4 regions of the Paenibacillus sp. AK002 genome follow, and region 1 is predicted to be linked to each of the others. Evidence: predicted binding sites of a transcription regulator. Region 1 holds the regulator's gene; each other region holds the start of a gene.

The links. The regulator Rex, encoded in region 1, represses fermentation and respiration genes when NADH is low (regulators of the CRP and FNR family bind a similar motif). The targets are predictions, from matches to a motif close to TTGTGAAATATTTCACAA.
Region 2: the regulator Rex is predicted to act here: its motif matches at 1,322-1,339, upstream of M1D70_RS01550 (DUF438 domain-containing protein).
Region 3: the regulator Rex is predicted to act here: its motif matches at 4,775-4,792, upstream of hcp (hydroxylamine reductase).
Region 4: the regulator Rex is predicted to act here: its motif matches at 5,570-5,587, upstream of ric (iron-sulfur cluster repair di-iron protein).

The regions. Positions count from the first base shown of each region.
Region 1 is NZ_CP096377.1:2,584,263-2,591,882, forward strand. It holds gene panB (3-methyl-2-oxobutanoate hydroxymethyltransferase) at 1-393, shown strand, start outside; gene panC (pantoate--beta-alanine ligase) at 390-1,280, shown strand; gene panD (aspartate 1-decarboxylase) at 1,273-1,656, shown strand; gene M1D70_RS11495 (hypothetical protein) at 1,791-2,396, shown strand; gene dinG (ATP-dependent DNA helicase DinG) at 2,566-5,442, shown strand; gene M1D70_RS11505 (redox-sensing transcriptional repressor Rex) at 5,508-6,173, shown strand; gene M1D70_RS11510 (amidohydrolase family protein) at 6,148-7,449, shown strand; gene M1D70_RS11515 (cell wall elongation regulator TseB-like domain-containing protein) at 7,481-7,620, shown strand, end outside.
Region 2 is NZ_CP096377.1:341,112-348,731, forward strand. It holds gene M1D70_RS01545 (FAD-dependent oxidoreductase) at 1-983, shown strand, start outside; gene M1D70_RS01550 (DUF438 domain-containing protein) at 1,427-2,683, shown strand; gene M1D70_RS01555 (DUF5381 family protein) at 2,944-3,423, shown strand; gene M1D70_RS01560 (mechanosensitive ion channel family protein) at 3,597-4,850, shown strand; gene M1D70_RS01565 (glycoside hydrolase family 43 protein) at 5,028-5,912, shown strand; gene M1D70_RS01570 (uracil-DNA glycosylase) at 6,069-6,743, shown strand; gene M1D70_RS01575 (response regulator) at 6,865-7,620, opposite strand, start outside.
Region 3 is NZ_CP096377.1:1,178,373-1,185,992, forward strand. It holds gene M1D70_RS05045 (nuclease-related domain-containing protein) at 32-730, shown strand; gene M1D70_RS05050 (hypothetical protein) at 773-1,345, shown strand; gene M1D70_RS05055 (carbohydrate-binding protein) at 1,783-2,799, shown strand; gene hcp (hydroxylamine reductase) at 2,961-4,646, opposite strand; gene M1D70_RS05065 (2-oxoacid:acceptor oxidoreductase family protein) at 4,854-5,876, shown strand; gene M1D70_RS05070 (thiamine pyrophosphate-dependent enzyme) at 5,873-7,620, shown strand, end outside.
Region 4 is NZ_CP096377.1:3,265,702-3,273,321, forward strand. It holds gene M1D70_RS14455 (glycoside hydrolase family 95 protein) at 1-1,486, shown strand, start outside; gene M1D70_RS14460 (glycoside hydrolase family 28 protein) at 1,522-3,093, shown strand; gene M1D70_RS14465 (Ig-like domain-containing protein) at 3,177-5,390, shown strand; gene ric (iron-sulfur cluster repair di-iron protein) at 5,617-6,315, shown strand; gene M1D70_RS14475 (methyl-accepting chemotaxis protein) at 6,518-7,387, shown strand; gene M1D70_RS14480 (DUF421 domain-containing protein) at 7,566-7,620, shown strand, end outside.

The DNA of each region.
Region 1 (7,620 bases):
AAGCGGCTCATGAACGATGCGAAGGCGCTTGAAGCGGCCGGCGCATTTGCTATCGTGTTGGAACTGGTTACGGAAGAAACGGCTGCTGACATATCCAAAGCGCTGAGCATCCCGACCATTGGCATCGGCGCCGGTCGTTATTGTGACGGCCAGGTGCTGGTATTCCATGATATATTGAAATACGCATCCCCTTATCGGGACAAACGCTTCGTGAAAACCTACGCCGATGTCGGCTCCGTTATCCGCGAGGGTATCACGCAGTATGTGAAGGAAGTGAAGGACCGCGCATTCCCGGCCGAGGAGCATGTGTTCAAGACGGAGAACAATGCCGGTTCCGAAACGACAACGGCATTATATGGAAGCCAGAAGGAAAAGGTGGGCACGACATCATGAAAGTGATTCGCAGCATTGCGGATTTAAGATCAGAGCTTCGGGACCGGCTGGAATCCGGCAGAGGCCCGGTAGGCCTCGTGCCTACGATGGGATATTTGCATGAAGGACACGCCAGCCTGATGCGGAAGGCGCGGGAAATGTCAGGTACGGTTGTCATCAGTATCTTTGTCAATCCGATTCAGTTCGGACCGGGCGAGGATTATGAAACTTACCCACGGGATGAAGCGCGTGACCTGGCGTTGGCGGAATCCGAAGGGGTGGACGTGGTATTCATTCCTGCGGTTGAGGAAATGTATCCTCAGCCGACCAAAACCAAAATTGCCGTAGCGGAAATTACGTCATTGTTGTGCGGGGCCTCCCGCCCCGGACATTTCGACGGTGTCACCACGGTTGTTAATAAATTGTTCAATATCGTAAAGCCTGACTATGCCTTCTTCGGGATGAAGGATGCACAGCAGGTGGCCGTCATAGAGCAAATGGTACGGGATTTGAATATGGATGTGACCATCGTGCCATGTCCGATCATTCGCGAATCCGACGGCCTTGCCCTAAGCTCGCGCAACGTGTATCTGAAGCCGGAAGAGCGGGAACAGGCCCTTGTGCTGTCGGGCTCGCTGCGGACGGCTCAGGAGGCAATCCGGCAGGGACAAGCGACGACGGCAGGAGAGATCCGCGCTCATCTTCGGGATTATATATCCCGCTCTCCGCTCGCTGATATTGATTACGCGGAATTGCTCACCTTCCCGGAGCTCGCGCCCGTGGAAGATTCATACCGCATTGTGGATGAAGACAGAACCGTCATCATGGCGCTGGCCGTGCGTTTTGGCCGTACCCGTCTCATTGACAATGCATTACTTCAACCAAAAGTAGGGGGATCCCATGTTTAGAACGATGATGAAATCCAAAATCCACCGCGCAACGGTGACGGAAGCCAATCTGAACTATGTGGGCAGCATTACCATTGATGAGAATCTAATGGAGGCTGCAGACCTTCTGGAGAATGAAAAAGTTCAAATCGTGAACAATAACAATGGCGCCCGTCTGGAAACGTACGTGATCAAAGGCGAGCGCGGCAGCGGCGTCATCTGCTTGAATGGGGCAGCCGCACGGCTCGTACAGCCCGGCGACAACGTCATTATCATTTCTTATGCCATGATGTCCAAAGAGGAATACGACCATCACACCCCGACGGTCGTGATCGTCGACGAGTCGAATAAGCCGGTTACGACGGAGTATCGCGAAGTTCACGCCGCCATTCTCTGAAGAACCAAAATGTGTCGGGACCCTAAAGGGATGAAAAGACCGTCTTCTACAGAAAATGAGTTCAGGTCGACGCACTGATCTCATTTTTCCGCTAAGGGTGGGATGCAGCTATGTTTCAACATGTATTCGCCGAAATGAACAACATGTTAGATGAAATTGTGAAGCATTACCCTTCTGCTCAAGGTCCCCAAAAACAGGCGCTGGTACAAAACTGGAACATGCTCAAAAGCATGAGCGAGGGCATTATCGAGGAGTGGCTGCATTTTGAAGAAAAAATGGCCATCTTCCGCGAGAGTGCAGCGTCACCTCCGGTTTTTCCGCCGACCGAAGCGCCTGAATTGCAGCTGGATGCGTTCGTTCGCGGTCAAGGTTACTACAAGCTGTTGATGTTCCAGCCGGCCATACAGCAGTTTGAGGCAGCCGCTGCGGTATTTCCGGACAGCCTTCTGATCAAGTTGTACATTGCCATGTCCCATCTGTATTTGGGGCAAACCGCCCAAGCATCCGACGTATTGATCTCCATCCTGCCCCTGGCTGACAACAGAAAGCTTCGGGCGATGATCTACAATGCGCTTGGATGCATCGAGGTGTTGAATGGACAGCAAGCAAAGGCCGAGGAACATTTTGCACTGGCGATTCATAGCGATCCGACGCTTCCCGACCCCATGATCAACCTGGAGGTCTGCAAGCAGAATCGCGGTGAGCTCCAGTACGGCAGCCAATTGATCTCTTTGCTGTAGAAATCAAGCCACAACAAGAAGCGATGCCAGAGCTCACCTTGAGACTTTGGCATCGCTTTTTGCGTACGGGAGCGGTACAGAAAGCCGGGGGATTTTTTACCCGGAATGTTCAAAACCCGCAACTTCTGGTATGCTGTTAATTAGTCTGGAGGAAAGGGATTTTATCGAAATGAAATTTGCCGTATTGGATTTTGAAACCACGGGCAACCAGTCTGCAGATGAAATCATTCAGGTTGGACTGGCCATCATCGAAGAGGATCGAAGCATATCCCGCGTATACGGCACCTATGTCAATCCCGGGATTCCGATCCCTCCTTTTATTACCGGTTTGACCGGCATTTCCGACAGTGATGTAGCGGATGCTCCGTCATTGGAAGAAATGATGATGGAGCTTGTGCCCATGCTCGACGATGTCGTATTGGTTGGACATAACGTCGCTTTTGATTTTAACTTTTTGCAAAACGCGCTCGATCGCTGCGGCTATTTACCGTTCAGCGGCCGTATTCTAGATACGATGCACTTCTTAAAAATATGCTTTCCCTCGCTCCCGTCCTACCAGCTCGGGATGGTCTCTTCTCATTTCGGCCTGGAGCATGACCGTCCGCACCAGGCGGACAGCGATGCGCTTGCCACAGCCTATGCGCTGCTGAAATGTTTGGAGGAGATCGACGAGCTTCCGCTGCTCACCATTCAGCGTTTAAGCGACCTGTTTGCCGACGAGGACAGCGACTTGGCCTGGTTCTTTGACGGCATTCGTTCCGACAGGGAGCTCCAAGCCGTACAAGCGGGAGACACCCATACGTACTACCGCCAGTTTGCCTTGGCGGTGGATGATTGGAACGATATAGCACCTGTCAGGGATGAGACGGAGCCTAACCCCTTGGCCGATGTAAGCTTCGAGCAATACATGAACGATGTCCGTGAACGCCTGAAGGAAACGCTGCCTCATTATGAGAGCAGGGATGCCCAGGACATGATGTTCCAGGAAGTGATGCAGGCGCTGGATGACAATAAACATCTATTGATCGAAGCAGGCACGGGAACCGGCAAATCCCTTGGATATTTGCTGCCGTCGATCTATCAAAGCGTGAAGCAGGAACAGAAGGTTATGGTGAGCACGCATACGATCAACCTTCAAGAACAGCTGCGTGACCGGGATATTCCCCTGCTCACCCAGGTTGTTCCTTTTCCTTTTAAGGCGGCCATTTTCAAGGGCAGGGGACATTATTTGTGTTTGAGAAAATTTGAACATAAAATAAATAGAAGAGATTTTCATTCCCCGAAGGAAGACGTAATCACTGCGGCCCAGATGCTGGTCTGGCTGACCCAGACGGAGAACGGGGATGACGAAGAGCTAAACCTAGGCGGACGCGGAGGGGATTTTTGGGAGACCATCTCCAGCGATTCGGATTCTTGCCTCGGACGCGCCTGCCCTTGGTTCCGCAAATGCTACTATCACAGGGCCAAGCATGAAGCAGGCATCGCGGATGTCGTCATTACGAACCATTCGAAGCTGTTCACCGACGTGAAGGCGAATCATCAGCTGCTGCCAAGCTATGAGCGCCTCGTCATCGACGAAGCGCATCATCTTGAGGATGTCGCCGGCAAGCACCTTGGCTTGCAAATGAAGTATTTTTCGGTGGTCCATACCTTGACCCGCATGTACAAAGACAGCCGAAGCGGGCAGCTCCCGGCTCTGCGCCAGCTGCTGCAAGCTTCGCCGCACGAGAAGGCTGTCGAATGGTCTTCCGTCATCGACCGTTTGTATCCGGACCTGATTACCGCAAAAGAGAACTGGGATCGGCTCAGCGATCAATTGTTCGGACTGCTTCCGGAACGCGGAGACGCTTCTCCGGGAGATGCCGGCCAATTCTCGCTCCGCCTGTCGCCGCTTAAGAAGCCGAAGGATTGGGATTCGATGGCCGAGCTGGAGCATCAAATTCATCTGACGCTGGGCGATGTCGTGCGCAAGGGCGATAAGCTGATCGCCGAAATGAAGGAAGATTTGGATGACTACAGCGCGGACAGCCTGTTAACCGACCTTTCGGGCCTGTTTAAGGACCTTGCCGCGCATCGTGAAGACCTGCGATCCTTCATGGCCCTGAACGATGAGGGCACGGTATACTGGATGGAGGCGAACGGCAATTTCCGCAGCAAATCGCTGCAGCTGTATGCCGTGCCCGTCGACGTGAGCGCTCATTTGAAGGAATTGTTTTTTGACAAGAAACAAAGCGTGATTCTGACATCGGCGACCTTGTCGGTGGACAAATCGTTTCAGTTCATGATCGAGAACCTGGGTCTTCAGGAAGCGGCTGAAGCGGGGAACCTGAACACGGTTCAGCTCCCGTCCCCGTTTAATTATAGGGAACAGGCCCTTCTTGTCGTGCCGCGCGATTTTCCGAGCGTGAAGGGATCGGTCGGGGATGCACTCTTTGTGAATACGCTCGTGAAGTCTTTGGCCGATACGGCCGTCGCTACACATGGCCGCATGCTCGTCCTGTTCACTTCGTACCGGATGCTGCGCCAGGTGCACGAGCCGCTGAAAGAAGCGCTGGCATCAAGCGACATCACGGTATTGGGACAAGGTATGGACGGAACCAGCCGTACCAAGTTAATCCGAAGATTTCAGGACAACAGCGCTTCCGTGCTGCTGGGCACCAGCTCCTTCTGGGAAGGGGTAGACATCCCGGGTGAGGCGCTGACTTGTCTAGCCATCGTCCGGCTGCCGTTCCAGCCGCCGAATCACCCCTTGGTCGAAGCCAAGAGCGAACTGCTGCAGCAGCAGAAGAAGAATCCCTTCATGAAGCTTTCGGTTCCGCAAGCGGTCATTCGTTTCAAACAGGGGTTTGGGCGTCTGGTGAGAACAGCACAAGATAAAGGGATCGTGATCGTGTACGATACCCGGGTCATTGAATCCTATTACGGGAAGTATTTCTTATATTCCTTGCCGGGGCCGAAGATGGAGCACATGCCGACAGAGGGGATCGTTCCCCGAATTTCGGAATGGCTGCAGGAAGAGGCAAGCGCGGGAAACCAAGCTGAATAAAGTGAAACCAAGCACGATCAACAAAAAAAGATGTAGTTATTAGCCTATTATTAGGGGGAGCATGCATGAAATCGGAAAAAATTTCGGAAGCCGTGGTCCGCAGATTACCTGTATACTTGCGCTATTTGAATGAGCTTCAGAAGAGGGAGGTTTCCACGGTTTCCTCCCAGGAGCTGGGACAGAAGCTGGACCTCAATCCTGCTCAAATTCGTAAGGACCTGGCGTATTTCGGTGATTTTGGACGGAAAGGGATCGGATATGATGTTTCTTATCTGATCGAGAAGATTCGCCAGATTCTGAAGCTGGACCAGAAGATCAATGTCGCATTGGTCGGGGCCGGTAATCTTGGACATGCATTATCGAATTACAATGCATTCCTGAAGGATAATATGAAGATTGTGGCGATTTTCGATTCGTATTCTCCCAAAGTTGGCATGAAAATTAACAATTTGGTCGTACAGCCGATGGAAGAGCTGGAGAAGACGGTTCATGAGCACGGCATTCGAATCGGAATTATCACCGTTCCGGATTTCGAAGCGCAGAACGTAGCGAATCAGCTTATCGCCTCAGGGATCGAGGCGATTCTGAACTTTGCGCCAACCATCCTGAAAGCCCCAGCCCATATCCGGATTCATACGGCTGATTTTACAACGGATTTGCAAAGTTTGGCCTATTATTTGGATAACGGCAAGGAGGATGCAGCACATGACAACAACGAAGTGGATGGTTAAGAACGGAACGTTTGCTGTACTGGAGGAAGACCGATCCGTGCTTCGCGGATACATGGTGGTTGAGAACGACAGGATCACGTACCTGGGCGAAGAGGAGCCCGTCGTGGAAGAGGGAACAGAGATTATCGACGGAACCCATCTGTTCTTCCTGCCTGGATTGGTGAACACGCATGGACATGCCGCCATGTCGCTTCTCCGCGGTTATGGCGACGATCTGGCGCTGCAGGTATGGCTTCAGGAAAAAATGTGGCCGATGGAAGCCAAATTCACGTCAGACGACGTATATTGGGGCACATCGCTCTCCGTGCTGGAGATGATCAAGGGCGGAACCACGACGTTTGTCGATATGTATGACCATATGGATCAGGTCGCGAAGGTTGTCCAGGACTCGGGAATGCGCGGTGTCCTGACGCGCGGCGTAATCGGTTTATGCCCGCCCGAGGTACAGCAGCAGAAGCTGGATGAGGCGGTGGCATTCGCGAAGGATTGGCATGGCAAGGCTGACGGCAGAATTACGACGATGATCTCGCCGCACGCGCCTTATACCTGCCCGCCGGATTTCATCGAAAAATTCGTTCAAGCATCCCATGACTTGAACCTGCCTTTGCATACCCATATGTCCGAAACGGAAACCGAAGTGGCTCAGAATGTTAAGGATTACGGACTTCGCCCCGTTGCCCATTTGGAGAAGCTGGGCATGTTCTCCCGTCCTACGCTTCTTGCGCATGCCGTTCATCTGACCGATGAAGAAATCGAAGTCTTGGCCAAGCATCAAGTAGCCGTATCGCATAATCCCGGAAGCAATTTGAAGCTTGCCAGCGGAGTCGCCCGCGTACCTGCGCTGCTGAAAGCCGGCGTAACGGTGTCGCTCGGTACCGACGGACCTGCTAGCAACAATAACCTGGATATGTTCGAAGAGATGCGGCTGGCTGCCCTGATCCATAAAGGAGTAAGCGGGGATCCGACGGCCATTCCGGCCTCCGAAGCGCTTCGAATGGGTACGGAGTACGGAGCCAAGTCCGCTTTCCTTGAGGATATCGGTACGCTCGCGGTAGGGATGAAAGCCGATATGATCGCATTGAATACGGATCAGGCGCATTTCCTTCCGCGGACCGACTATATTTCTCACGCGATCTACTCTGCCAGCGCGAAGGATGTAGAGCATGTATGGGTTGACGGCAAGCAGGTGGTGAAGAATGGCGCGAGCCTTACTCTCGACGAGGAACGCATCCGCCGGGAAGCGCAGCGTGCATTTGAGCGTCTTACAACCCTCTAGGGAATAATCAAGGGGAGCGAGGAAGACGGATTTGAAGAAAAAAACGAAGTGGATACTGCTGAGCGTGTCCGGCGTCCTGCTACTATTGCTTGGCCTACAGCTCTATTATTCCTATGTTATGAAAGATACGTGGAATGAAGAAAGAATGGCGATCCTTGCAGCGAAACAGCA
Region 2 (7,620 bases), 2.2 Mb from region 1:
ACAGCTTCGTTGACGAAGTGGGACGTGAAGGCGAATACATCCAGTCCGTGACCCTTACTGGAAAATCGGGGCGAATCAAGGTGGACGGGAAGATGTTCGTCGATGCGTCCGGCGATGCGGACGTCGCTTATCTGGCGGGAGCGCCGACGCTTCAGGGGCGGGAAAGCGACGGGCTGTCGCAGCCGATGACGATGAAATTCCGGATGCGGGGTGTTGACGTGGAGGCGATTCGGAAGGCGATGCTTGCTGATCCCGACAACTTTTATCACAAGACGCCGTTTGCCGAGCTAGAGAAGGAGCTTATTCCGCTCACGGGGGTTTCCGGCTTTTATAAGGAGTGGAAGGCTGCGGAGGTCCCGATCAACCGCGATCAGGTTCTGTTGTTTATCGGACCGGAGAAGGATGAGGTGCTGATTAACTGTACGCGGGTACAAGGCTTAAGCGCTACCGATGTCGAGGAACTCACTTTGGCGGAGGAGGAAGGGCGCAAGCAGGTGCTGATGATGGCGGAATTTTTGAAGTCGCGGGTGCCCGGATTTGCCGAGGCCTCCATTTCCTCGGTTGCTCCCCAGATCGGAATTAGGGAATCGCGCCGAATCGACGGTCTGTATCGGTTAACGATGGAGGACGTGGTGACGGGACGACATTTTGAAGACGGCATTGCGAGGAGCGGTTATCCGGTTGACTTGCATGATCCGTCAGGCAAAGGGATCATGGAGGCTACCATCGAGAATGACGGTTCCTACAGCATTCCTTACCGCTGCCTGGTGGCCCGAGGGCCAGCAAATCTGCTCGCGGCAGGGCGCTGCATTTCCACCACGCATGAAGCACTGGCGACCACGCGCTTGACGCCAAGCTGCATGGCTACGGGAGAAGCGGCGGGCACGGCGGCGGCCCTGGCCTGCAAGGCGGGAATCACCGCGGCGGAAGTCGATGCATCGCAGCTCAGGGAGATGCTGCACGCCCAAGGGGCGATTGTGTGAAAAGACGCGGGCTAGCCGCTCCGGTATTAAACCTGGGGCGGCGCCGTATTTTTGCTGATTCAGAAGTATGAAGTGTCTAGAAAATCTATGTAATCGCCATCACCTGTGTTCCGGATTTTTCAATATAGGGGTTTGATTACCCTACATACATTCAATTAAAAAGCGACCGTGACCGGTCGCTTTTTTGTGTGCCAGCTCAATACAATTCGGAAACAAGGGTTGCTACATATTTATGGCTGAGCGGGCTTCGCGTCAGTCGTGCGGGCCATATCGTCAAGCGGACAAAAATTTTTCGAAGAAGACGGGTCCTTTCTTTGTTCAATGAATTTTCATTCCCTTTGTGCTTTTAATCACAAGTCATGGAGCATGAGGATGCTAGTTTAGAGATGTAAACAGAATAGAAATTCATCTTTATATATTGAAACAAAACAGAGGTGATGAACATGAGTGAATTCATTAATAACCGTGAGGAAGGACTTTCTGCTCATCGAACGGCCCGTATACATTTGCTCAAGGAAATCATGAAAGAGCTGCACCATGGAAAAAGCGTGGAAGAAGTGAAGTCAAAATTCAATCAAGCTGTGGGCGAAATATCGGTTGATGAAATTTCGGAGCTGGAACAAGTGCTGATGCAGGAGGAAGGAATACCGGTAACCGAAGTACAGCGACTGTGCAGCGTGCATGCTGCCGTATTCAAAGGTTCCATCCAAGACATTCACAGAACTCATAAACCCGAAGAGCAGCCTGGACATCCTGTGTTTACGTTTAAGAGGGAGAACCAAGAAATCGATCGACTGGCAAATTTCAAAATCGCGCTGCATCTGGATCAATTTCTGAAGGATCAAGGGGAAGCAAATCGCCTCAAATTGCTGGAGGATTTCAGTCTCCTCTATGACGTAGACAAACACTACAGCCGCAAAGAAAATTTGCTCTTTCCATTTCTCGAGAAATACGGAATTTATGGACCGACCAAGGTGATGTGGGCGGTAGATGACGGTATCCGAATGGGAATAAAAGAAGTGAAATCCAAACTCGCTCATGATGAGGGCAATACGCAGAGCGTAGTGGACCTTGCCAAACGCGTCTTAAACGAAGTAACAGAAATGATCTATAAAGAGGAACATATTTTACTGCCTATGGCTCTGGAGAAGTTGACGGAAGATGAATGGCTTCAAATTGCTGCCCAAAGCGAAGAAGTCGGTTATTGCTTGGTTGCACCGGATCAACCATGGATTCCTGAAAGAGCAGCTGAACCTGGGGCAGGTCAGGGATTGGGGTCTTCTCCGCTGCAAGAGGGATATATCCGAATGAGTACAGGCATTTTATCGGTCAAACAGATGGAATCCATCTTAAATCATTTACCGGTCGACCTAACCTTTATCGATGAACATGATATCGTTCGATATTTTTCACAGGGCAAAGAACGAATCTTCGTTCGTACCAAAGCGGTGATCGGCCGAAGTGTTCAGAACTGCCATCCTCCGCAAAGCGTTCACGTCGTCAATCAGCTGCTTGCTGATTTCAAAGCAGGTGTCAAAGATACAGAAGATTTCTGGATCCCGGTTAAAGATAAATTTGTCTACATTCGTTATTTTGCCGTAAGGGATGAAGAAGGAAACTATTTAGGCACGCTGGAATTCACTCAAAACATTAAGCCGATTCAGGAGCTTACCGGTCAAAAACGGATACTCTCTCCGTAAGTTTCATATGTTCAATTCAATCAAAATGCGATCCGGCGAACTGTGGTTTCGAGGCCACGCTTCGCCATCATACTTACTAAAAGGGGCTGTCTCAAAAGTCATCGTAAATGACTGAGACAAGGCCTCTTTTTCATCTAGCAAAACAAAAAAAACTGCTCTTTGATACAATAGAGGTATCACCACGGCACAGCTAAAGCAGTCGAAAGTGGAGTTAGCTGGATTAAAGGACTGTTCAAATAATTTTAGAAAGGCGCTAAATCATGAACGCGATATCTTATCGGAAATCTGTGGCATGGGGCAAAGCACTTGGCAGTTTACTGTTTGTGCTGGCTTGCCTGTTTCTGCTGTACGCGGCCTTTTTTATGGATACTTCCTTTATTCGCAAGTTTTTTTGTATCACATCAGCCATAATAGGGATTCCGTTTTTTGGAGGTTATCTGTTTGTCAGCTTGCCAAAGGCGCTGAGATCAGACACGCAGCTCCTAACCTACGATCAAAATTCCATTTCGGATGGAAAGCGGACCGTAGCGTGGGAGGAGATTGCAAGTATCAGTTATAGCGGCCCTTCCATTCGGGAGTGGCTGCTTCCGAAATTTCCTAAGCTGATTTTTCATTTAAAAAACAGAGAAACCTGGATGGTGAATACGTATTATTTGTTGACCGATACCGAAGTTCAGTCTGTCATGAAGCGCCTGCGGGGGTTGATCAGCCGTAACGGAAAGGAAATGAAATATATCTGATCGACTCAGACCAAGAGAGCACCCTTTCGGTGCTCTTTTTTGTTTTTCAAACAGACCGTCTTACACCAAGCATCTTCCAAATCAACCCAGCGATGTCTGATTCTGAACTTTGCGCAGTACTAGAATCTCCTCTATAATAATAGGCTAATCTTAAACTGCGTCAGGAGGAAACAATGGACTTTATCAAAAATCAACTAGACGGATATGGCATGAGCGAACAAACCATTGGATATCTCTCGAATATGATCATGGTCGTTTTTATCGCGGTGATCTCCATACTGGCTAATTTTATTACCAAAAAAATCGTGCTGAAGACGATTATTCATATCGTCAACAACAATCGGTACACATGGGACAATATCATCGTGGAGAAAAAAGTGTTCCACAAGCTGTCGCATCTTGTGCCGGCAATCATTATTTATTTTTCGGCGTCCATCTTTCCGGCGTACCAAATTCTGATTGAAAAAGCGGCCATGACGTACATGATTATCGTCACCATCACGGTGTTGAATGCGCTGCTTAATGCTTTTGATGACATTTATCGTTCATTTGAAGTTTCCAAGATTAGGCCGATTAAGGGATACATTCAGGTGGTGAAAATCGTTCTGTTCATCATCGGCGGCATTGTGGTGATCTCGAACCTCATCGGACAGAATCCTTTGATCATTCTCAGTGGGCTTGGTGCTCTATCGGCCGTTCTGATGCTGGTTTTCAAGGACTCCATATTGGGCTTGGTTGCAGGCGTTCAATTATCATCCAATGATATGGTGCGTGTCGGCGATTGGATTGAAATGCCGAAATACAATGCGGACGGCGACGTCATCGACATTACGTTGAATACGGTAAAAGTGATGAATTTCGATAAAACGATCACGATGATTCCCAGCTATGCCCTCATCTCGGACTCGTTCAAGAACTGGAGAGGCATGCAGGTATCCGGCGGCCGAAGAATTAAGCGAAGCTTCTATGTCGATACGAGCAGCATCTGCTTTTGCACCAAGGAGATGATTGAGGAATTTCAGAAGATTCACTACCTTACCGATTATGTCACGACCCGATTACACGAAATTAACGCATACAACATCGAGCATCAGATCAATACGGAAAGCAACGTGAACGGCAGACAGCTTACGAATGTGGGCGTGTTCAGGGAGTATATCCATCAATACCTGCGGAAACATCCGAAAATCCATAAGGATATGACGCTGATTGTCAGGCAGTTAGCGCCGGGAGATAATGGACTGCCCTTGGAAATCTACGCGTTCAGCAATGATACCAACTGGGGTGTGTATGAATCGATTCAAGCGGATATCTTTGACCATATCTTTGCCGTTGCGCCGACCTTCGGGCTTCGTGCCTTCCAAAATCCAACCGGCCACGATATCGTCCATCTCAAAGAAAGCCCGGAATATTCCCGGGGTTATTGAGAACGATTCGGAGGGTAGTTCAACGAGTTACAAGGATTGCACGCGGGAGGAGATTGGCTATCCGTTGTAGAAGCAATGGTAGAACGAGGCTATCGCTCAATCGAGCGCCATTGGTCGGCGGGCGATGCCCTCTCGCTCGAACTCGACATGCCCAGCACAGGAAAGGAGTGTCTACCATTGAACATCAACAATCCGATCATACCCGGCTGGTATGCAGATCCCGAAGCCAGAACGTATGAGGGGAAGCACTGGATTTATGCAACGCGGTCCTTCACGGAATATACGATGCAGATGAATCTGGACGCATTCAGTTCCGACGATCTGATCCATTGGGAGAAACACGAAGGCATTATCGAAATGGCGGATTTTCCATGGATATGGAGGGCGGTTTGGGCACCGACCCATATCGAACACCAAGGGAAATATTATCTCGTGTTTGCATCGAACGACATCCAATCGAACGAGGAAATCGGCGGCTTGGAAATTGCCGTTGCGGACCGTCCGGAGGGGCCGTACAGAGGCTACTTGGGGAAGCCGCTCGTGGATAAGTTCATTCATCAGGCACAGCCGATCGATGCGCATCTATTCAAGGACGAAGATGGAACGATCTATCTGTATTATGGCGGATGGGGGCATTGCAACGTTGCGCGGATGAACGAAGAGATGACGGGATTCGTTCCATTGGCCGACGAAGGCAATGAAATTTTCCGTTCCATTACGCCGGAGGGATACGTGGAAGGTCCTTGTATGATTAAGAAGGACGGACTTTATTATCTGATGTGGTCCATGGGCGGATGGACGAATGGAACCTATCGCGTAGCCTATGGCGTAAGCGACAGTCCGCTCGGTCCATTCAAGAATGAAGGCACGATTCTGGAGCGTCAGGAGCCGATTGCCGAAGGACCCGGCCACCATGGCTACTTGCATTTGCAGGAGAGGGATGAATGGCTTATCGTATACCACCGCCGAATCATTGGGGACACCGAGCCGGGACACCGCCAGTTATGCATGGATCGGATGCGGATCGGCAACGGCAAGATTGAGCCGGTCATCATGACTTGATTAGGGAATCAATGGTGAAAAAGCGACTCGTGCAATCGGTCGCTTTTTTTGCGTCTTCGTGAGGGATAGGTGTCAGGAAAATACCGAAAATAATCCGTATGATATAATCTAGTTATATCTTATTTTTATGACCATGGCAGGAGGAAAGAACCCGAAATGGCGATATTGAAGAATGACTGGGCGACATATTTAGAGCAGGAGTTTACGAAGCCATACTACTTACAGCTGCGGGAATTTCTTATTGACGAATATCGGACGAAGACCATTTTTCCCGATAAATACGATATTTTTAACGCGCTGCACTATACACCGCTGGCCGACACCAAGGTGGTCATTTTGGGCCAGGATCCTTATCATGGACCGGGACAGGCCCACGGCCTAAGCTTCTCTGTCAAAGAGGGCGTCAGCACGCCTCCTTCCTTGCAAAATATGTACAAGGAGCTTCAGGATGATCTGGGCTGCTTCATTCCCAATAACGGCCATCTGATAACATGGGCGAAGCAGGGGGTACTGCTTCTAAATACGGTGCTCACCGTAAGGGCCCATGAAGCGAATTCTCATAAAAACAGGGGATGGGAAAGCTTTACGGATAAGGTTATTGAGGCGATCAACCGGAAAAAGGAACCTGTCGTGTTCCTGTTATGGGGAAGCCACGCCCAGAAGAAGGCGGAGCTCATTACGAACCGGCAGCATAAACTGATTCGTTCGCCGCATCCGAGTCCGTTGTCTGCGCATCGAGGCTTTTTTGGCAGCAAGCCGTTTTCTCGCGCTAACGAATTTCTACGCAGTATGGGGCTTCAGGAAGTGAATTGGCAGATTCCGAACTTGTAAGCGGAAGGAGAGGGCATTAGCGAAACCTCTGCATTCCGCAAGCGATAGTATCTAGACAAAAAAACCACATCCGCATGAGGATGTGGTTTTCGTTTACTATTAAGGATGAACTTTTGCTTTTCTAACGGCCCGATTCGAAAGCGTAGGCCCACAGATATCCTTTCGATTCTAATAGAAGGGCATCCGGCCTTTCTTTCGGCTTCATGATGATGCTGTTGTTCGCATTCATGATATAACCATCATTCACTCGTTCGATGACGATAGGAATATCGAGCTCCATAAACAGCTGACGCATTCGGTAAATCGTATTATACAGATTGGAAAGCGCTCGTTTTTCCTCCACGTTCGTCCAGAGATCATCGAGGATTCTCCACTTCGGGCACAATTTATTCTCATGCAGCAGCAAATAGTAAAACAGCTCCTCGGTGATGCGGGTAGGCCATTTTACAAGCTCCTCGCCTTGCATAACGGAAGCTTCTCCATATAACTGGACGTCGAGTTCCTTCTTCTGGGCCTGCTTTGGTCTCTGGCCGTAATACTTCTGAAGGCGTTCATCCAGCTGCTTCACCATATTGATGGTCATCGGTTTCAAGAGATAATCCAGGGCCTGCACGCGAAAGGCTTGCACGGCATATTGCTGGTGAGCGGTCGTGAAGATCACAGGCACGTCGATCCCGTTCTCCACCAAGTTCTGAGCCAGCTGAAGCCCCGTCATTCTCGGCATTTCAATGTCGAGCACGAGTGCGTCCAGATCCAGCTTCGGTATCTCCTGCAGCGCATCGAACGGCGATTCGTAGCAGCCTACAACCTGAAACGGGCCATGCGTTTCGAGTAATCTGGCATGCAGGCCCAGAATCGGTTTCTCATCCTCCACGAT
Region 3 (7,620 bases), 1.4 Mb from region 1:
ATCACCATTACATATAGAATGGAGCTTTCTTATGTTTGAAAAATTAAAATCCTTGTTCAAATCCTCTGATAAGCCAAAAGAAAAGCCGGCTCAACATACGAATAAAGCCAAAACATCAGGAAACAACGCCAAACCCAAGGTTCAATCTACCCGTATTGGTGAACTGGGTGAGCATAAGATTAATATTCAACTTGATCAACTCCCCAAGGGATGTAAGTATGTAAATGATTTAATGGTGACGAATTCGAAGTCCCGTACGGGCTACTCGCAGATTGACCATGTAGTGATCACGCCACAAGGATTGTTTGTCATCGAGACGAAGAACTACACAGGAGAGATTAAGGGAACAAGAGAGAATAAGTCATGGACGGTAAGTAACCGGTTTAAAATGTATAATCCCTTTATGCAAAATTACGGCCATATTCAAGCGATTAAAAGCTTGCTCCCTGACTACCAAAAGAGCCGGTTCATCTCATTGGTTTCTTTTACAATGCGTTGTAGATTCAGCGTGGATCCGGAACTGAGAAAAATCCAATCGGACGAACTGATTGTGTACGATGTTGAGCTTTCCGAATATATTCAGCGCAAAATAAATCGGATTCAAGCGGAGAAGATAGACACCGTTTTATCGGAATCTGATATTCAGAAGATCTATCAATCATTAATTGAGGCGAACATCACTGATCCGAGGATACGGGCTGAGCATGTGGATAAGGCAAAATTACGTTAATATTAACGAAGATATGATAACACCGGAAATGAGGGCATATTTATGAAAGGCAAATTCTCAACAATGGCATTATTGCTTAGCTTTGCAATTTTCTTTTCGTTTACGGGTAGTGTCTCTGCTGCAGCAAAGAAACCTAAGGATATCCTTGCTGAAAAGTACCCTAATGAAGTGGTTAAGATCGTCAAAACCGACGACATTAACAATGACAAGAAAAAAGAATCGTTTATTCTCACTGAATCAGGTAATTTTTATCTGATTAACGCAAAGGGACATGTTGTTTTAATTAACACAGGGATTGTAAGTGATGAAAGCTTTGAACCACCGACGTTCCAAGTGTTTACCGTATCGAAGAATGAGAAACATGTGGCTGTTACATTCTCTTATTTCCCATCGAATACCCAGTTATATGTATATCGACTTCAGTATGGGACCTTGAGTAAAGCTCTTCAATTAATGGGGGATCAGGGAGTTTACATTGATTCCAAGGGTAAAGTGCATCAGTACTGGAAGAACCATAGAATCGAAGGCGGCTGGGATCTGGCAGAGGGAATATTCACCTGGAATACAAAGACCAATAAGTACAAAGGTTCAGGAAAATACGTGCGACAGAGTTAACTCTAAGGAGATACATCAGATGGAATGACTAATTCATCAGGCATTGGGTGGGTATAACAAAAGGCGGGTGTAGTTAACCGCTCCATCATTGAGCAAATGCTATTCCTGAAATTTATTATCACTGTCAACTCGTCACATGTGGAGTGTTGCGAACTGTAGTGCATTAGGAGTAGAACGTAATTAAAGTCATCTCAAAGCCTATAAGTCGTGTTAAAGCCTAAAGTTGTGTTACAAGCCGGGCGAAATTCAGGTATCCACTCCTGTTTTTCCTCGGTTTTTTATTGAATCCTTCCCCCTTCATTTTTCCATAGTCTTTCTTCTGTTTTTGTGGAATTAATTTAGAAAATGGAAATAAAGTAAGATAATAGTACAGAAAAAACCTGTGGCATGTCCCATGGGAGCGCTACAGATAAATAAAAAACAAGGAGGTTTGAAAAATGACTAATAAAAGGTTTTCTTTTAAGCCCTTATCACTTTTGGTGGTTCTAGCAATATTTCTATCCACATTTTGCGCAGCCTTACCGTCAGTAAACGCAGCCGCTAGAGGAGCATGGGCTCCAAATACCGCATATGCAGTAAATGACACAGTAACCTATAGTGGAAGCACTTATACCTGCCTTCAGGCACATACTTCTCAAGTAGGTTGGGAACCGTCCAATGTCCCTGCTTTATGGCAGAAAGACGGTAGCGGCGGAACTACGCCACCAACGACACCACCGACAACGAACGGAGTAACATTCTATGCAGATATAAACTATGGAGGAAAAGCAGTGACACTTGGGATAGGGAATTATACACTGTCTCAGTTGAACGCAAACGGAATTCCGAATGACTGGATGTCGTCTCTTAAGGTTCCAAGCGGTTGGACGGTTGAAGTATATGAGAATGATAATTTTGGAGGAACCAAGTGGACCTTTACTTCAGATACTTCCTGGGTTGGCAACACGATCAATGACAAAATGTCATCGGTCAAGATTTATACGGGTTCACCACCTCCTACAGTAACAAAGCCTGCCGAGGTTCCAAGCCATATATGGACATATGTCATGAATGCGGACAATGCCTATGGGAAAGGCGGAGATTTTGCTTTATTGCTAAGTGCCGTTATCAAAAAGGAAAGCAACTTTGGAGCGGGTTTACCAGGTAGTCCATCGGCCGGCGACGGATTGATGCAGGTAGAACCAAACACACGCAATGCGTACTTATCTCAATTCAGCTCAAAATTTGGCCGTGCGTATAATCATAGTAGTGAACAAGATCAGGTATATCTGGGGGCATTAATTTTAAATGAGAAGATTACGAAGTTTGGAAATATCTACAACGGATTATTACACTACAACGGTGGAGATAACTGGTATCCGGGAGCTACGGATTCTTATGGCCGTCCGATTCTGGCAGATCAATATGCAGATGCAGTTTACGCTACATACAAGGGCTATGGTGGTAAGAATTAAGGGGTTACATTGATAGGTAAATTGAAAAGTAGCGACGTGAAAGGATTTGCTTGTTGAGTGGAAGCAGCTTATTTAATTTGAAAGGGCATGAGTTACCAAGCAGATCATTGCTTGCATAACCCATGCCCTTTTTTCTTTATCAGGTTTTCTTCGACTACTAATTAGGCACCAAGGAACATGTTCATGTCATCTTCCACATTGGTAATGCCGCCGATACCGAAGTTTTCCACGAGGACTTTGGCGACGTTAGGCGACAGGAATGCAGGGAGCGTAGGGCCCAGATGAATATTTTTAACGCCAAGATATAGCAGGGCCAGCAGCACGATCACCGCTTTTTGCTCATACCAGGCAATGTTGTAGGAAATCGGCAAATCATTAATATCCTCAAGGCCGAATACTTCCTTCAGCTTCAATGCAATCACGACGAGGGAGTAAGAATCATTGCATTGACCAGCGTCCAGTACCCGCGGAATACCGCCGATTTCGCCTAGATCCAGTTTATTGTATTTGTATTTGGCACAGCCTGCCGTTAGAATGACCGTGTCTGTTGGAAGTTCAGCCGCAAAATCGGTGTAATAGTTACGGGATTTCATCCGTCCATCGCAGCCGGCCATGACGAAGAAGCGGCGAATCGCGCCGGATTTCACGGCATCGACGACTTGATCGGCCACGTTCATCACAGCGGCATGAGCGAAACCGCCGATGATCTCACCCGTTTCAAGCTCCGTTGGAGCGGGGCATCCTTTCGCTTGCTCGATTAGCGTGGAGAAGTCTTTGGGAGCACCGTCTGTTCCTTCTGGAATATGGCGGACACCCGGAAACCCGGTGTTGCCTGTTGTATAGATACGGTCCTTATAACTGTCTTTCGGCGGAACGATACAGTTGGTCGTCATTAATATCGGTCCGTTAAAGGCTGCGAATTCGCTATTCTGCTTCCACCAGGCATTCCCGTAATTGCCTACAAAATGCTCATATTTCTTGAATGCCGGATAATAGTGGGCAGGCAGCATTTCACTGTGCGTGTACACGTCCACGCCGGTTCCTTCCGTCTGCTTCAGCAGCTCCTCCAAATCCTTCAGATCATGGCCGCTGATGAGAATGCCGGGCCGGTTGCTTACCCCGATATTGACCTTCGTGATTTCCGGATTTCCGTAAACCGAGGTGTTCGCTTCATCCAGCATCGCCATGGCGTTTACGCCGTATTTACCGGTTTCCATCGTCAAAGCTACCAGATCCTGTACTTCAAGGCTGTCGTCAAGCGTAGCGGCAAGTGCACGGCGCATAAAACGGTTTAATTCGTGATCATCCTTCTCAAGATGAAGCGCGTGGTACGTATAAGCTGCCATCCCCTTCAAGCCGTACGTAATCAATTCGCGCAGCGAGCGGATGTCTTCATTGCGGGTCGAGAGGACACCCACCGTACGTGCTTTTTCATCAAAAGCAACTTCGTTATCCGCTTGCCAGACGGCAGCATCAGGGAGATTGGCGGTTCCTTCCGGATATTGTTCGTTATAATAGGTGCGCACCTCGCCGCGGAGCTCGATCGCTTCCCGGATTCTTTCCACAAAAACCTCGCGGTCAAAGTTGGCGTTCGTTATCGTTGCAAACAAGGAGTCCATCATAAACAGCGATACGCGCTGTTCAAGCACCTCCGGCAGCCGGACATCCAGACTGAGAAAAGAGATGCCTTTCAGCAGATAAATCAGCAAATCCTGCAGGTTTGCCACATCATGCGGTTTGCCGCATACGCCGACAATGGTGCAGCCTGTTCCTTTGGATGCTTCCTGACATTGAAAGCAGAACATGGACGGCTGATGCTGTAAGGTCTCTTGGGCGTTGTTATTCATTATTACTCCTCCAATTTCGTTATTTTTTGTCGTAAGGTCAGTATAAAATTGCCTCGCAATTGGACTGTTGAAGACAGTATACTTCGCTCCCACAACCGACATAGTGATTGGAATCACAATTTCTTAAGTAGTGAGTTTAATCACAAACCCAGTCCGTTTCTTCTTTTAAACTGGAATTAATGACCTAAGAAGAAATGAGGAGAGAACATGTCGATTTTGCCTCAAAAGAATGAACTGGGATTTTTCGAGATCCGTCTCGAATCCATCGGCGGGCTTGGCGCCAATCTGGCCGGAAAAATGCTGGCCGAAGCCGGGGTCACCGGCTCCGGACTTAACGGTTCGAATTTTTCCAGCTATGGTTCGGAGAAAAAAGGGTCGCCCGTGAAGAGTTTCGTCAGGTTCTGCGATTCCGAGGTGGAAATCCGCGATCACAGTCCCATTGAGCAGCCGCATGTCGTCGGCGTATTTCATGAAGCATTGTATAAGACGATCGATGTCATAAGCGGATTACAGCCTGATGGAACGGTGCTTGTAAATACGGCGCGAGCCCTTTCCGAAGTGGCCGTGGATCTGAACATGAAGCAGGGAACGCTGGCCGTAGTGGATGCGCTGAAAATTTCCGTTGAGGAAAAAACCAAAGTAAATACGGCCATGCTGGGGGCTTTGTTCCGGATTTGCAGCTTCCTGAATCCGGACGATATGCGGCAGGTGATCCGCACGACATTTGAGAAAAAGCTGCCCCACCTCGTGGAAGCGAATGTGCGGACCTTTGACAGAGGATATAACGAAGTCCAGTTCCTTTCCTTGGGAAATGGCTCAGCGCTTATAGACCCAATCGCTTTCGCAAGACCGGAGCCGATTCTTGGATATGAAACGCAGGAGCTGGGCGGAATTCTGAACGTTACCGCGAACAGTGTTCTGAAGGATCTTAGCGCCTCCCGGCAGGGATATTTGCCAGAGTACAAGATCGAGGACTGCATTCACTGTGCCGCCTGCGATACGGTATGTCCGGATTTCTGCATCGTGTGGGAGACGAAGCCGGATAAACGCGGGAATATGCAGATGTTTATGAAAGGTATTGATTATCAATATTGCAAAGGCTGCTTGAAGTGTATCGAAGCTTGTCCGACCACCGCTTTGGCTGCCATGTTAGAAGAGCCGCATTATGCGGAGCAGCACCGTGTGCCGCAATCATTTCCCTATTTAAAAGCGGAGGGAGTCCGATCATGAATATGCAAATTCAAGAAACAACGGAGAACAAGCTGGCGGCCACTCAAACGGAAGTCTTCGAATCGGGCAACGAAATGGCTGCCATGGCGGCTGCCCAGATTAACTATCACATTATGGGTTATTTTCCGATTACGCCTTCTACGGAAATTGCCCAATATCTTGATATGATGCGTACACGCGGCGAACATGACATCAAGCTGATTCCCGCTGACGGCGAACATGGATCGGCGGGGATTTGCTACGGTGCGGCCGCAGCCGGAGCACGGGTATTCAATGCTACCAGCGCGAATGGTTTCCTGTATATGATCGAACAGCTTCCTGTGCAGGCGGGCACACGTTTCCCGATGGTTATGAACCTGGTGACGCGTGCGGTCAGCGGACCGCTCGATATTCGCGGTGACCATTCGGACCTTTACTACGGCCTGAACACCGGCTGGGTGATTTTGACCGCCCGTTCACCGCAGGCCGTGTATGACATGAATATCATGGCGCTGCGAATCGCGGAACATGAAGACGTACGCCTGCCGGTCATTGTAGCTTATGACGGATTTTTTACATCGCACCAGAAACGCCGGGTACATATATTTACGAACCGGGAAACCGTTCAAGAGTTTGTAGGGGAACAGGCGCCTGAATATCCACATGTGTTGGACGAGAACAACCCGATCGTTGTTGGGGCTTATATGAACGGCGACGATTTGATGAACAACCACTTTCAACAGTCAAACGCCATGTACCGTGCGGGCGAGGTGTTCAAGGAAGTGGCAGAGGAATACGCGGCTTTATCCGGAAGATCCTATTCGCCGCTTGATCTGTACCGCATGGAAGACGCAGAGGTGGCTTTATTCCTGCTCAATTCGGCGGCCGAATCCTCCAAAGACGTCGTGGACCGACTGCGGGCGAAAGGAATTAAAGCGGGCATAATCAGCCCGAATATTCTCCGGCCGTTCCCGGCAAGAGAAATCCGCGAGGCGTTGACAGGTGTCAAAGCGCTGCTGGTTGGCGAACGTGCCGATTCTTACGGTGCGCATGGGGCCAATCTTACCCATGAGGTCAAAGCGGCCCTGCAGGAAATCCGTGGTCCGCAGCCGATTGTGCTGTCCCGCATATTTGGACTTGGCGGGAAAGACTATTACGCGGATGACGCGGAAGCTTTTTTTGCCTTGACGATCGAGGCCATGGAGCTCGGTTATGCCAAAGTGCCGTTTGATTATTACGGCCAAACACCGGGAGCTGAGGAGCAGAGGCTGCAGCCGGTCATTGCACCGATGAATGGAGACAGCTTTAAATCTGGCCTGATTACCGTAAAGGTGGATGAAGAGACAAGTAAACTATCCGTTAAAGTGCCGCCGATGCGGGCGCTTGCCGCGAAACCGAAACGGTTTGCTTCCGGTCACGGAGCTTGCCCGGGCTGCGGTATTTTCCCGGCGCTGGAGCTCTTTTTCAAAGGGATTGAAGGCCATGTCGTTACTTTATTCCATACCGGCTGCGCTTATATCACAACAACGGGGTATCCGTATAACTCGCATAAGCAGAGCTTTATTCATAATTTGTTCCAGAACGGCCCGGCTACTTTATCCGGCACGGTAGAGGCGTTCCTTGAGAAGAAACGCCGCGGGGAAATCGAAGTTCCTGAGGATTTCACTTTTGTGATGGTGACCGGCGACGGCGGCATGGACATCGGGATGGGCTCGGCCATCGGGACGGCGCTGCGGGGCCATAACCTGATCATTCTGGAATATGA
Region 4 (7,620 bases), 680 kb from region 1:
GGATTATCAGCCGTTGTTTGGGCGGGTAAGGCTGGACTTGGGAGCTACTGCGGATCGGGAGCACCATTTGGTGCCGACGCCAAAGCGGCTTGAGCGTGTCCGGGCGGGAGATGACGACGCAGGCCTGTACACGCTGTATTTTCACTTCGGAAGATATCTGCTTATTGCCTGCAGCCGCCCCGGATCGCTCCCGGCCAATCTCCAGGGGATCTGGAACGATTCCATGACTCCGCCCTGGGACAGCAAATTTACGATCAACATCAACACCCAGATGAATTACTGGCCGGCGGAAAGCTGCAATCTGCCCGAATGTCATGAACCGCTGTTTGAATTAATTGAACGCATGAAGGACAACGGGCGAGTAACGGCACGAAAAATGTACGGCTGCCGCGGATTCGTCGCCCATCATAACACCGATATTTGGGCTGACACCGCGCCCCAGGACATTTATCCACCGGCTACCCAATGGGTGATGGGCGCCGCATGGCTGACCCTTCATCTCTGGGAGCATTACAAATTCAATCCGAATCCGGATTTCTTGAGAAGAGCCTATGAGACCATGAAGGAAGCGGCTCTCTTCTTCACCGACTTTCTGGTGGAAAGTCCTGAAGGATACCTCGTGACGAATCCGTCCGTTTCGCCGGAGAACCGTTATTTGCTGCGGAATGGCGAATCCGGAACGCTCTGTTACGGACCGTCCATGGACACGCAAATCATATCGGAGCTGTTCAGTGCCTGCATCCAGGCAAGCCTGGAGCTGGACATCGACGAAAGTGCTCGCCAAGAATGGGCGGCCATCAAGGATCGTTTGCCGGAGATGAAGGTAGGAGGGCACGGGCAGCTGCAGGAATGGCTGGAGGATTACGAAGAGGCCGACCCCGGGCACCGGCACATCTCCCATCTGTTCGGTCTTCATCCCGGAACGACGATCAGTCCGGACTCGACGCCGGACTTGGCGGAAGCTGCCCGGGTTACGCTTCGGCGGCGTCTCGCTCACGGCGGGGGACATACCGGCTGGAGCCGGGCCTGGATCATCAACTTCTGGGCGCGGTTGTTGGACGGCGAACAGGCCTATGTTCATCTTAAGGAATTGCTGAGGCAATCGACGCTCCCCAATCTGTTCGACAATCATCCGCCGTTCCAAATCGACGGCAACTTCGGGGCTGCCGCGGGAGTCGCCGAAATGCTGATCCAGAGTCACCTGGATCACATCCGTCTGCTGCCGGCGCTGCCGGATGCCTGGCCTCAAGGGCGCGTAAAGGGACTTCGCGCCAGGGGAGGCTTCGAGGTAGATATCGATTGGAGAGACGGGAGCCTTGCGGAAGCGATGATCACTTCGGTAAGCGGTCAGAAGCTTCGTGTCCATGCGAAGCCATCCGTACGGGTCACGACCTCGGATGGAAGGGAGGTGCCGATGGAACGTCATGGCCATGTCATCGAAATGGCTACCGAAACAGGCGGAAGGTATTTTGTCCAACCGATATAAATGGACAATGCAATCTTACAATAACGGAGGTACGCATGATCAAGCTAACAGAAATAGCGATAAGCCCTGATTTGCCCTTGATCCCGGAACATACGGTAACAATTTCAGACTATGGCGCGGTAGGAAACGGTGTATATGACAATACCCGAGCATTTCATCAAGCGATCGAAGCCTGCGCAAAGGCAGGAGGCGGCACGGTGGTCATCCCTCCGGGGATATGGCGCACCGGTCCGATCAAGCTGCAGAGCCGGATTGAGCTTCACGCCTCAGCCGGTGCCCTCGTTGTGTTCAGCAAGTTTTTCGAAGATTATCCGCTCCTGATGTCCACGTATGAGGGCAGGCAGATGTTTCGCTGCCAGTCTCCGCTCGATGGCGAAGGGCTGGAGGATGTCGCGATCACCGGGAGCGGGATTTTTGACGGAAGCGGCGAAGCCTGGAGGCCCGTTAAGCAAGGGAAGCTGACGGAAAGCCAGTGGGAGCGCTTAATACAATCCGGCGGCGTCGTGGATGACCAGGGATTATGGTGGCCAACGCCCGCTGCTCGGGACGGTCAGGAGACCCTGGACCGTATCGAACAGACAGGCAGCGAGGAATCACAGGATTATGAGCCCGTCAGAGACTACTTGAGACCCAATCTGCTCAGCTTGAGAAACTGTAAGCGGATCCTGCTCAGCGGTCCCACCTTTCAAAACTCCGCAGCCTGGTGCCTGCATCCTTGGGCATCGGAGCAGATCACCATTCAAAACATTACCGTCCGCAATCCGTGGTATGCCCAGAACGGGGACGGTCTGGACATCGATTCGTGCAAATACGTAACCGTTGAAAACAGCTCGTTTGATGTAGGAGACGACGCGATCTGCCTGAAGTCCGGCAAAAATGAGGCCGGGCGCTTGTTGGGAAAGCCGAGCGAGCGAATCCGCATCCGGAACTGCACCGTTTATCACGGCCACGGCGGCATCGTGGTCGGCAGTGAAATGTCCGGAGGCATTAAGGATGTATACGTATCCGATTGCACTTTTATCGGCACCGATATCGGCATTCGCTTTAAAAGCTGCCGCGGGCGCGGCGGCGTTGTCGAGAACATCTTGATTGAACGAATTCGGATGCGGGATATCGACGGGGATGCCATCTCCTTCAATTTATATTACGAGGGGAAAGCCGGCTCCGGCGAATACCAAGAGGAAGTAATGCTGCCCGTTACCGAGGAAACCCCCGTGTTCCGGAACATTGTCATTCAGGATATCGTGTGCAGCGGCGCGCATACTGCGCTCCTCATCAACGGCCTGCCGGAGATGCCGGTGGAGAACTTGACGGTGAAGCGGTCCGCCATCACAAGTCGGGAAGGCATTGTATGCCGAAATGGACAAAACCTGAGCATTCAGGACATGGTCCTTCGCACTCAGGATAATCCGCTGCTTCTTTTTCACCAAAGCCGAAATGTTCAAGTGGCGAATGTCAGCGGAGAAGGCGGTGCGCTGGACGACCGCCAGTTGGTGGTGACTGGGGAACGGTCCAGCCAAATCGAATGCTCGGGGCTGAAGGCCGATAAGGCTAGGGGGATCGAGATCTCTTCTGAAGTGGAACCGGGGGAGGTCGTGATCAAGTAGCTTTCGGATTAAATATGGCTTAGAAAGGGGGTGATCGGATTATAACCGTTGTCAGAATCTCAAAATGATAAGGAGGTATGCAAATGAAAGCAGCAAAATGGTTGAAGCAAATGCTTGTCTTCACGATGCTGTTTACCGGTTTATCCGGCGGAGGTGCTTATGCTGAGGAAAATCCTGAATCCCCAGCCCCGGCAAATCCCCCGCAAACGCCTGCATTTCCGGGGGCCGAAGGCGGTGGGAAATATACGACCGGCGGCCGGGGCGGCGAAGTGTACGAGGTAACGACGCTTGCCGACTCGGGACCGGGGTCGCTTCGTGACGCTGTCAGCGCCGGTAACCGGACCGTCGTATTTAAAGTCGGCGGCGTGATTCAGCTGAAATCCCCACTGAAGATTCTCGGAGACAACCTGACGATTGCCGGTCAAACGGCGCCGGGCGATGGGATTACGGTTATCGGGCATCCAACGACCTTCGATGGAAACAACCTGATCATCCGTTACATGCGCTTCCGGCTGGGCGATATGAATGAAACGGAAGCAGACTCTTTTGGCGGACGGTACAAGAAAGACATTATCATTGACCACTCCTCGTTCAGCTGGTCCGTTGACGAAGTGCTCAGCCCTTACGGCAACGAAAATGTCACCGTGCAGTGGTCGATCATCGCCGACGCCATGCATATTAGCAGACACGTCAAAGGCAGACACGGGTACGGCGGGATATGGGGCGGAAAGAACACCAGCTTCCATCATAACTTGATCGCTCACAATTCCAGCCGCAACCCTGCGTTTGACAGCACGGCCGGCAACTCCCATGATTTCCGCAATAACGTGGTATACAATTGGGGTTTCTTTGCCTCGTACGGAGGCAAAGGCGCAGTTACCAATATCATCAACAATTATTACAAGCCGGGTCCGGAAACGGAAGTCGTTCGGTTTATGAATGCGGAGAGCACCGGAAGTTACTTTATCGACGGCAACGTCATGGACGGGTATCCGGAATATACGCAGGATAACTGGTCCGGCGTTCATAAATACCCAAATTACGTGATGCTGGAAACTCCCGCTTCCTTTGCCAATCCATTGCCGATCGAATCCGCCGAAGAGGCTTATGAAGCGGTCATGCAAAGCGCCGGAGCCACCCTGCCTAAGCGGGATGCCGTCGATGCCCGGATCATCCAGGATGTGATCCACCGAACCGGCATGCATATTAACTCCCAGAATGAGGTGGGCGGATATCCGCTCGTGGAGCCGGTTGTTTCCAGAATAGAAGATGACGATCAAGATGGAATGCCGAATGATTGGGAGATCGCCCACGGGCTGGATCCGAAAGATCCGAGCGACCGCAATATGACCAATAACGAAGGATTTACGAATCTGGAGCTGTATCTGAATTCCATACCAGGAAACGGATCGGCCAATCCCTCAGCGGTCATTACCGCCCCGGCAAACAACACGGTGGTAAAAGCCGGCTCGAACGTCACGATTGAAGCGTCCGTTTCCGATGAAGACGGCAGCGTTACCAAGGTGGAGTTTTACCGGAACGGAGAAAAGGTTGGGGAGGACGAAAGCATGCCGTTCCGCTATCAGTGGACGGATGTTGCGGATGGCACCCATTACTGGGCCGCAAAAGCGATCGACGATACAGGCACGATGGCATTCTCAACGAGCGTGGTCGTTCATGCGAACACTAAAGGGAGCATCAGGCCTTGGAAATCGGCCGATGTCGGCAGTCCGGGAATTCCGGGACACACGCAGCTCGGCGGCGCGCCTGGCGAGGTGACCGTCAAGTCCGCGGGTGATATCGGCGGCACGAAGGACGTCTTTCATTTTGCATATCAGAAGGTAAAGGGAGATGCTGAAATCGTTGCCCGGATTGAAAGCATCACTCCCACGAATGAGGAAGCGGAAGCCGGCATCATGTTCCGCGAGAGCCTGAAAGAGGATGCCTCGTTCGTTTCCCTTGTCGTCCCTTATATTCGCACGGGGAAAAGAGGCGTAACCCTTAGTCGAGCCGAGGAGGGCGGCGAGGTCGCGAGGATTCAGCCGGATCAGGAATTTCAGCTGCCATACTGGATCAAGCTTGTCCGCAAGGATAATCAATTCACATCGTTCGTTTCTCAAGATGGAACCAGCTGGACCACGGTTGGAAACGTCCAAGTCGATTTGCCGAAGCAAGTCTATGTCGGGCTTGTGGCGGATGCGGCTAAAGTTAACAATGAGACGTGGAAATACAATACTTCCACATTTTCCAATGTAAATATCTCGGCGAAAACAGGCATCGGTCCGAAGGCCGAGTAATGTGAACGATGACGAAGAAACTGGGCAGCTTTGAGAACAAAACAGGGATGATTTCATCCCTGTTTGTTGTTGTCCTGGCTCCCGTGGTCCTTTCGATACTATCGTTCACATAGTGTTACATTTCAGTATGACTGCAATCACATATGCGGGGATGGGAGTTTCATATACTTGAGTTGTAAGAGTGAAAAAGTTCACAAACACGTATTTAGTCTAGGGAGGTTTGAATATGAGTTCATTCACGCTTCAGAGCCAAGTATCCGATATTGTGACATCCATCCCGCAAACCGCGGATTTATTTCGATCCCTCCGCATCGATTTTTGTTGTGGCGGCCAGGTGCCTTTGGAAGAGGCAGCCAAGCAGCGTCTTTTGGATCCAGCCGACGTTCTGGAGCAGGTTCGGTCCGTAGAGAGCAAGTTTGCCGATTACCAGGAAAGCCGTCCCGCTTCATTGAAGGAATCCGAACTGATTGATCACATCCAACAAAAACATCATGCCTTCCTCCGTGATGAATTACCGGCATTAACGCCCTATGTAACGAAATTGGCCCGTGTGCATGGAGAGCATCATCCCGAGCTGCTTCGCGTGCAGGAGCTCTTCTCGGAATTGAAAAAGGAGCTGTTAGAGCATACGAAGGACGAGGACGAGCATGTATTTCCGCTCATCTTGAAATTTGTGGCGGACCCTAGCCACCAAGCGGCAGCAGAGCTTAAGCCGCACGTATCCGAACTGGAAGATGAACATGCTCATGCCGGCAGCTTGCTGCAGGAGCTCCGGGACGTAACATCCGATTTCGAGCTTCCGGCTGATGCCTGCGGTACGTATCGGCTTGTCTTTCAACGGTTAGCCATGCTTGAAAAGGACACCTTCGAGCATATCCATCTGGAAAACAACATATTGTTTGAGCGGCTGCGCCAAGCGGTATAACCTTTCGACAACGTCCCTTCCTCACCGAATGAGGAAGGGATTTTTATTGTTCCAGACCATCATCCTACTCAACGATTCGCTGCATTCGGACGATAAATATAGTGATCAGAAGGGAAGATGCGGTTCCCAATGATACGCCTATAAGCTTGACGACATTGAATGGCGGACAATAGCGCCCGTATGAAGGGTTGGGGGAGATAGCATGAGCAATGTAACTGAGGAACAAACGCAGCACGAGATGATTGGGGCCTTTGTCAAGGTAGCTCCACTTTTGAAAAGTCTTACGAATGATGACATCACGATTGGCATTTACGACACGGAGAAGCTCATCATCAACATTCCGGGAAGAACCTTTTCGCTGAATGTCAAACCTGGGGACCCGCTCGTGGAGGGGGACATCGTAACCGATGCCATCCGCAATAATAAAGCTATATCGGCAGTCGTTCCGAAAGAGCTGTTTGGATTTCCGCTTGCTGCACGGGCGATCCCGCTGCATGACGAGTTTGGCAGGGTAATCGGCGGCGTAGGCATGGGTACAAGCCTCGAAAAAGCGAATATGCTGTTTGAGATGGCCGAGAGCTTTTCCGCGATTGTCGAGCAGACCACCGCATCCATTGAAGATATTAGCCAATCCATCGCCCGCCTTACCGATCGGGTATCGGACGTAACCGGCCAAATGTCGGAGGTTAGCTCCAGTGCGCAGCAGATCGGCAAGATATCCACCGTCGTGAAGGAAATTTCGGATCAGAGCAGCATGTTAGGCCTTAATGCTTCGATCGAAGCGGCAAGGGCAGGGGAAGTCGGTAGGGGATTCTCGGTCGTTGCCGATGAGATTCGGAAGCTGGCGACAAGCTCCAAAGAAAACGTGGACCAGATTAATGGCATCACCAAGCATATACAGGATTTTCTACAGCGGCTAAATCATGCTTTTGACGATATCCACACGCTGACCGATACCCAGTCAAGGACGATTCAGGAGTTCTCGGCAACGATTCATGAGATTAGCATCAAGGCAGAGGAACTGGCACAGGTTGCTGAAGAAACCTTGTATTCCAAAGAAAATAAGCAATAGGATAACCGAAACTCTCCTAATTCTTTAATTTTATTTGCAGGAAGAAGAAATACGCGGATGTATTTCTTCTTTTTTTATTTGATTGATGAGCTCCTTTATATACTCGATTTTGTATAGGGATTGGAGCATAAGGGGAACTTACTGAATATGTCAGATTTTGTGGAAAGGGCTGAATGGATTGGAATTTTTTGAAAGCCAAGAAACGCTGACGTCCATCCAATGGATCTTAAGAG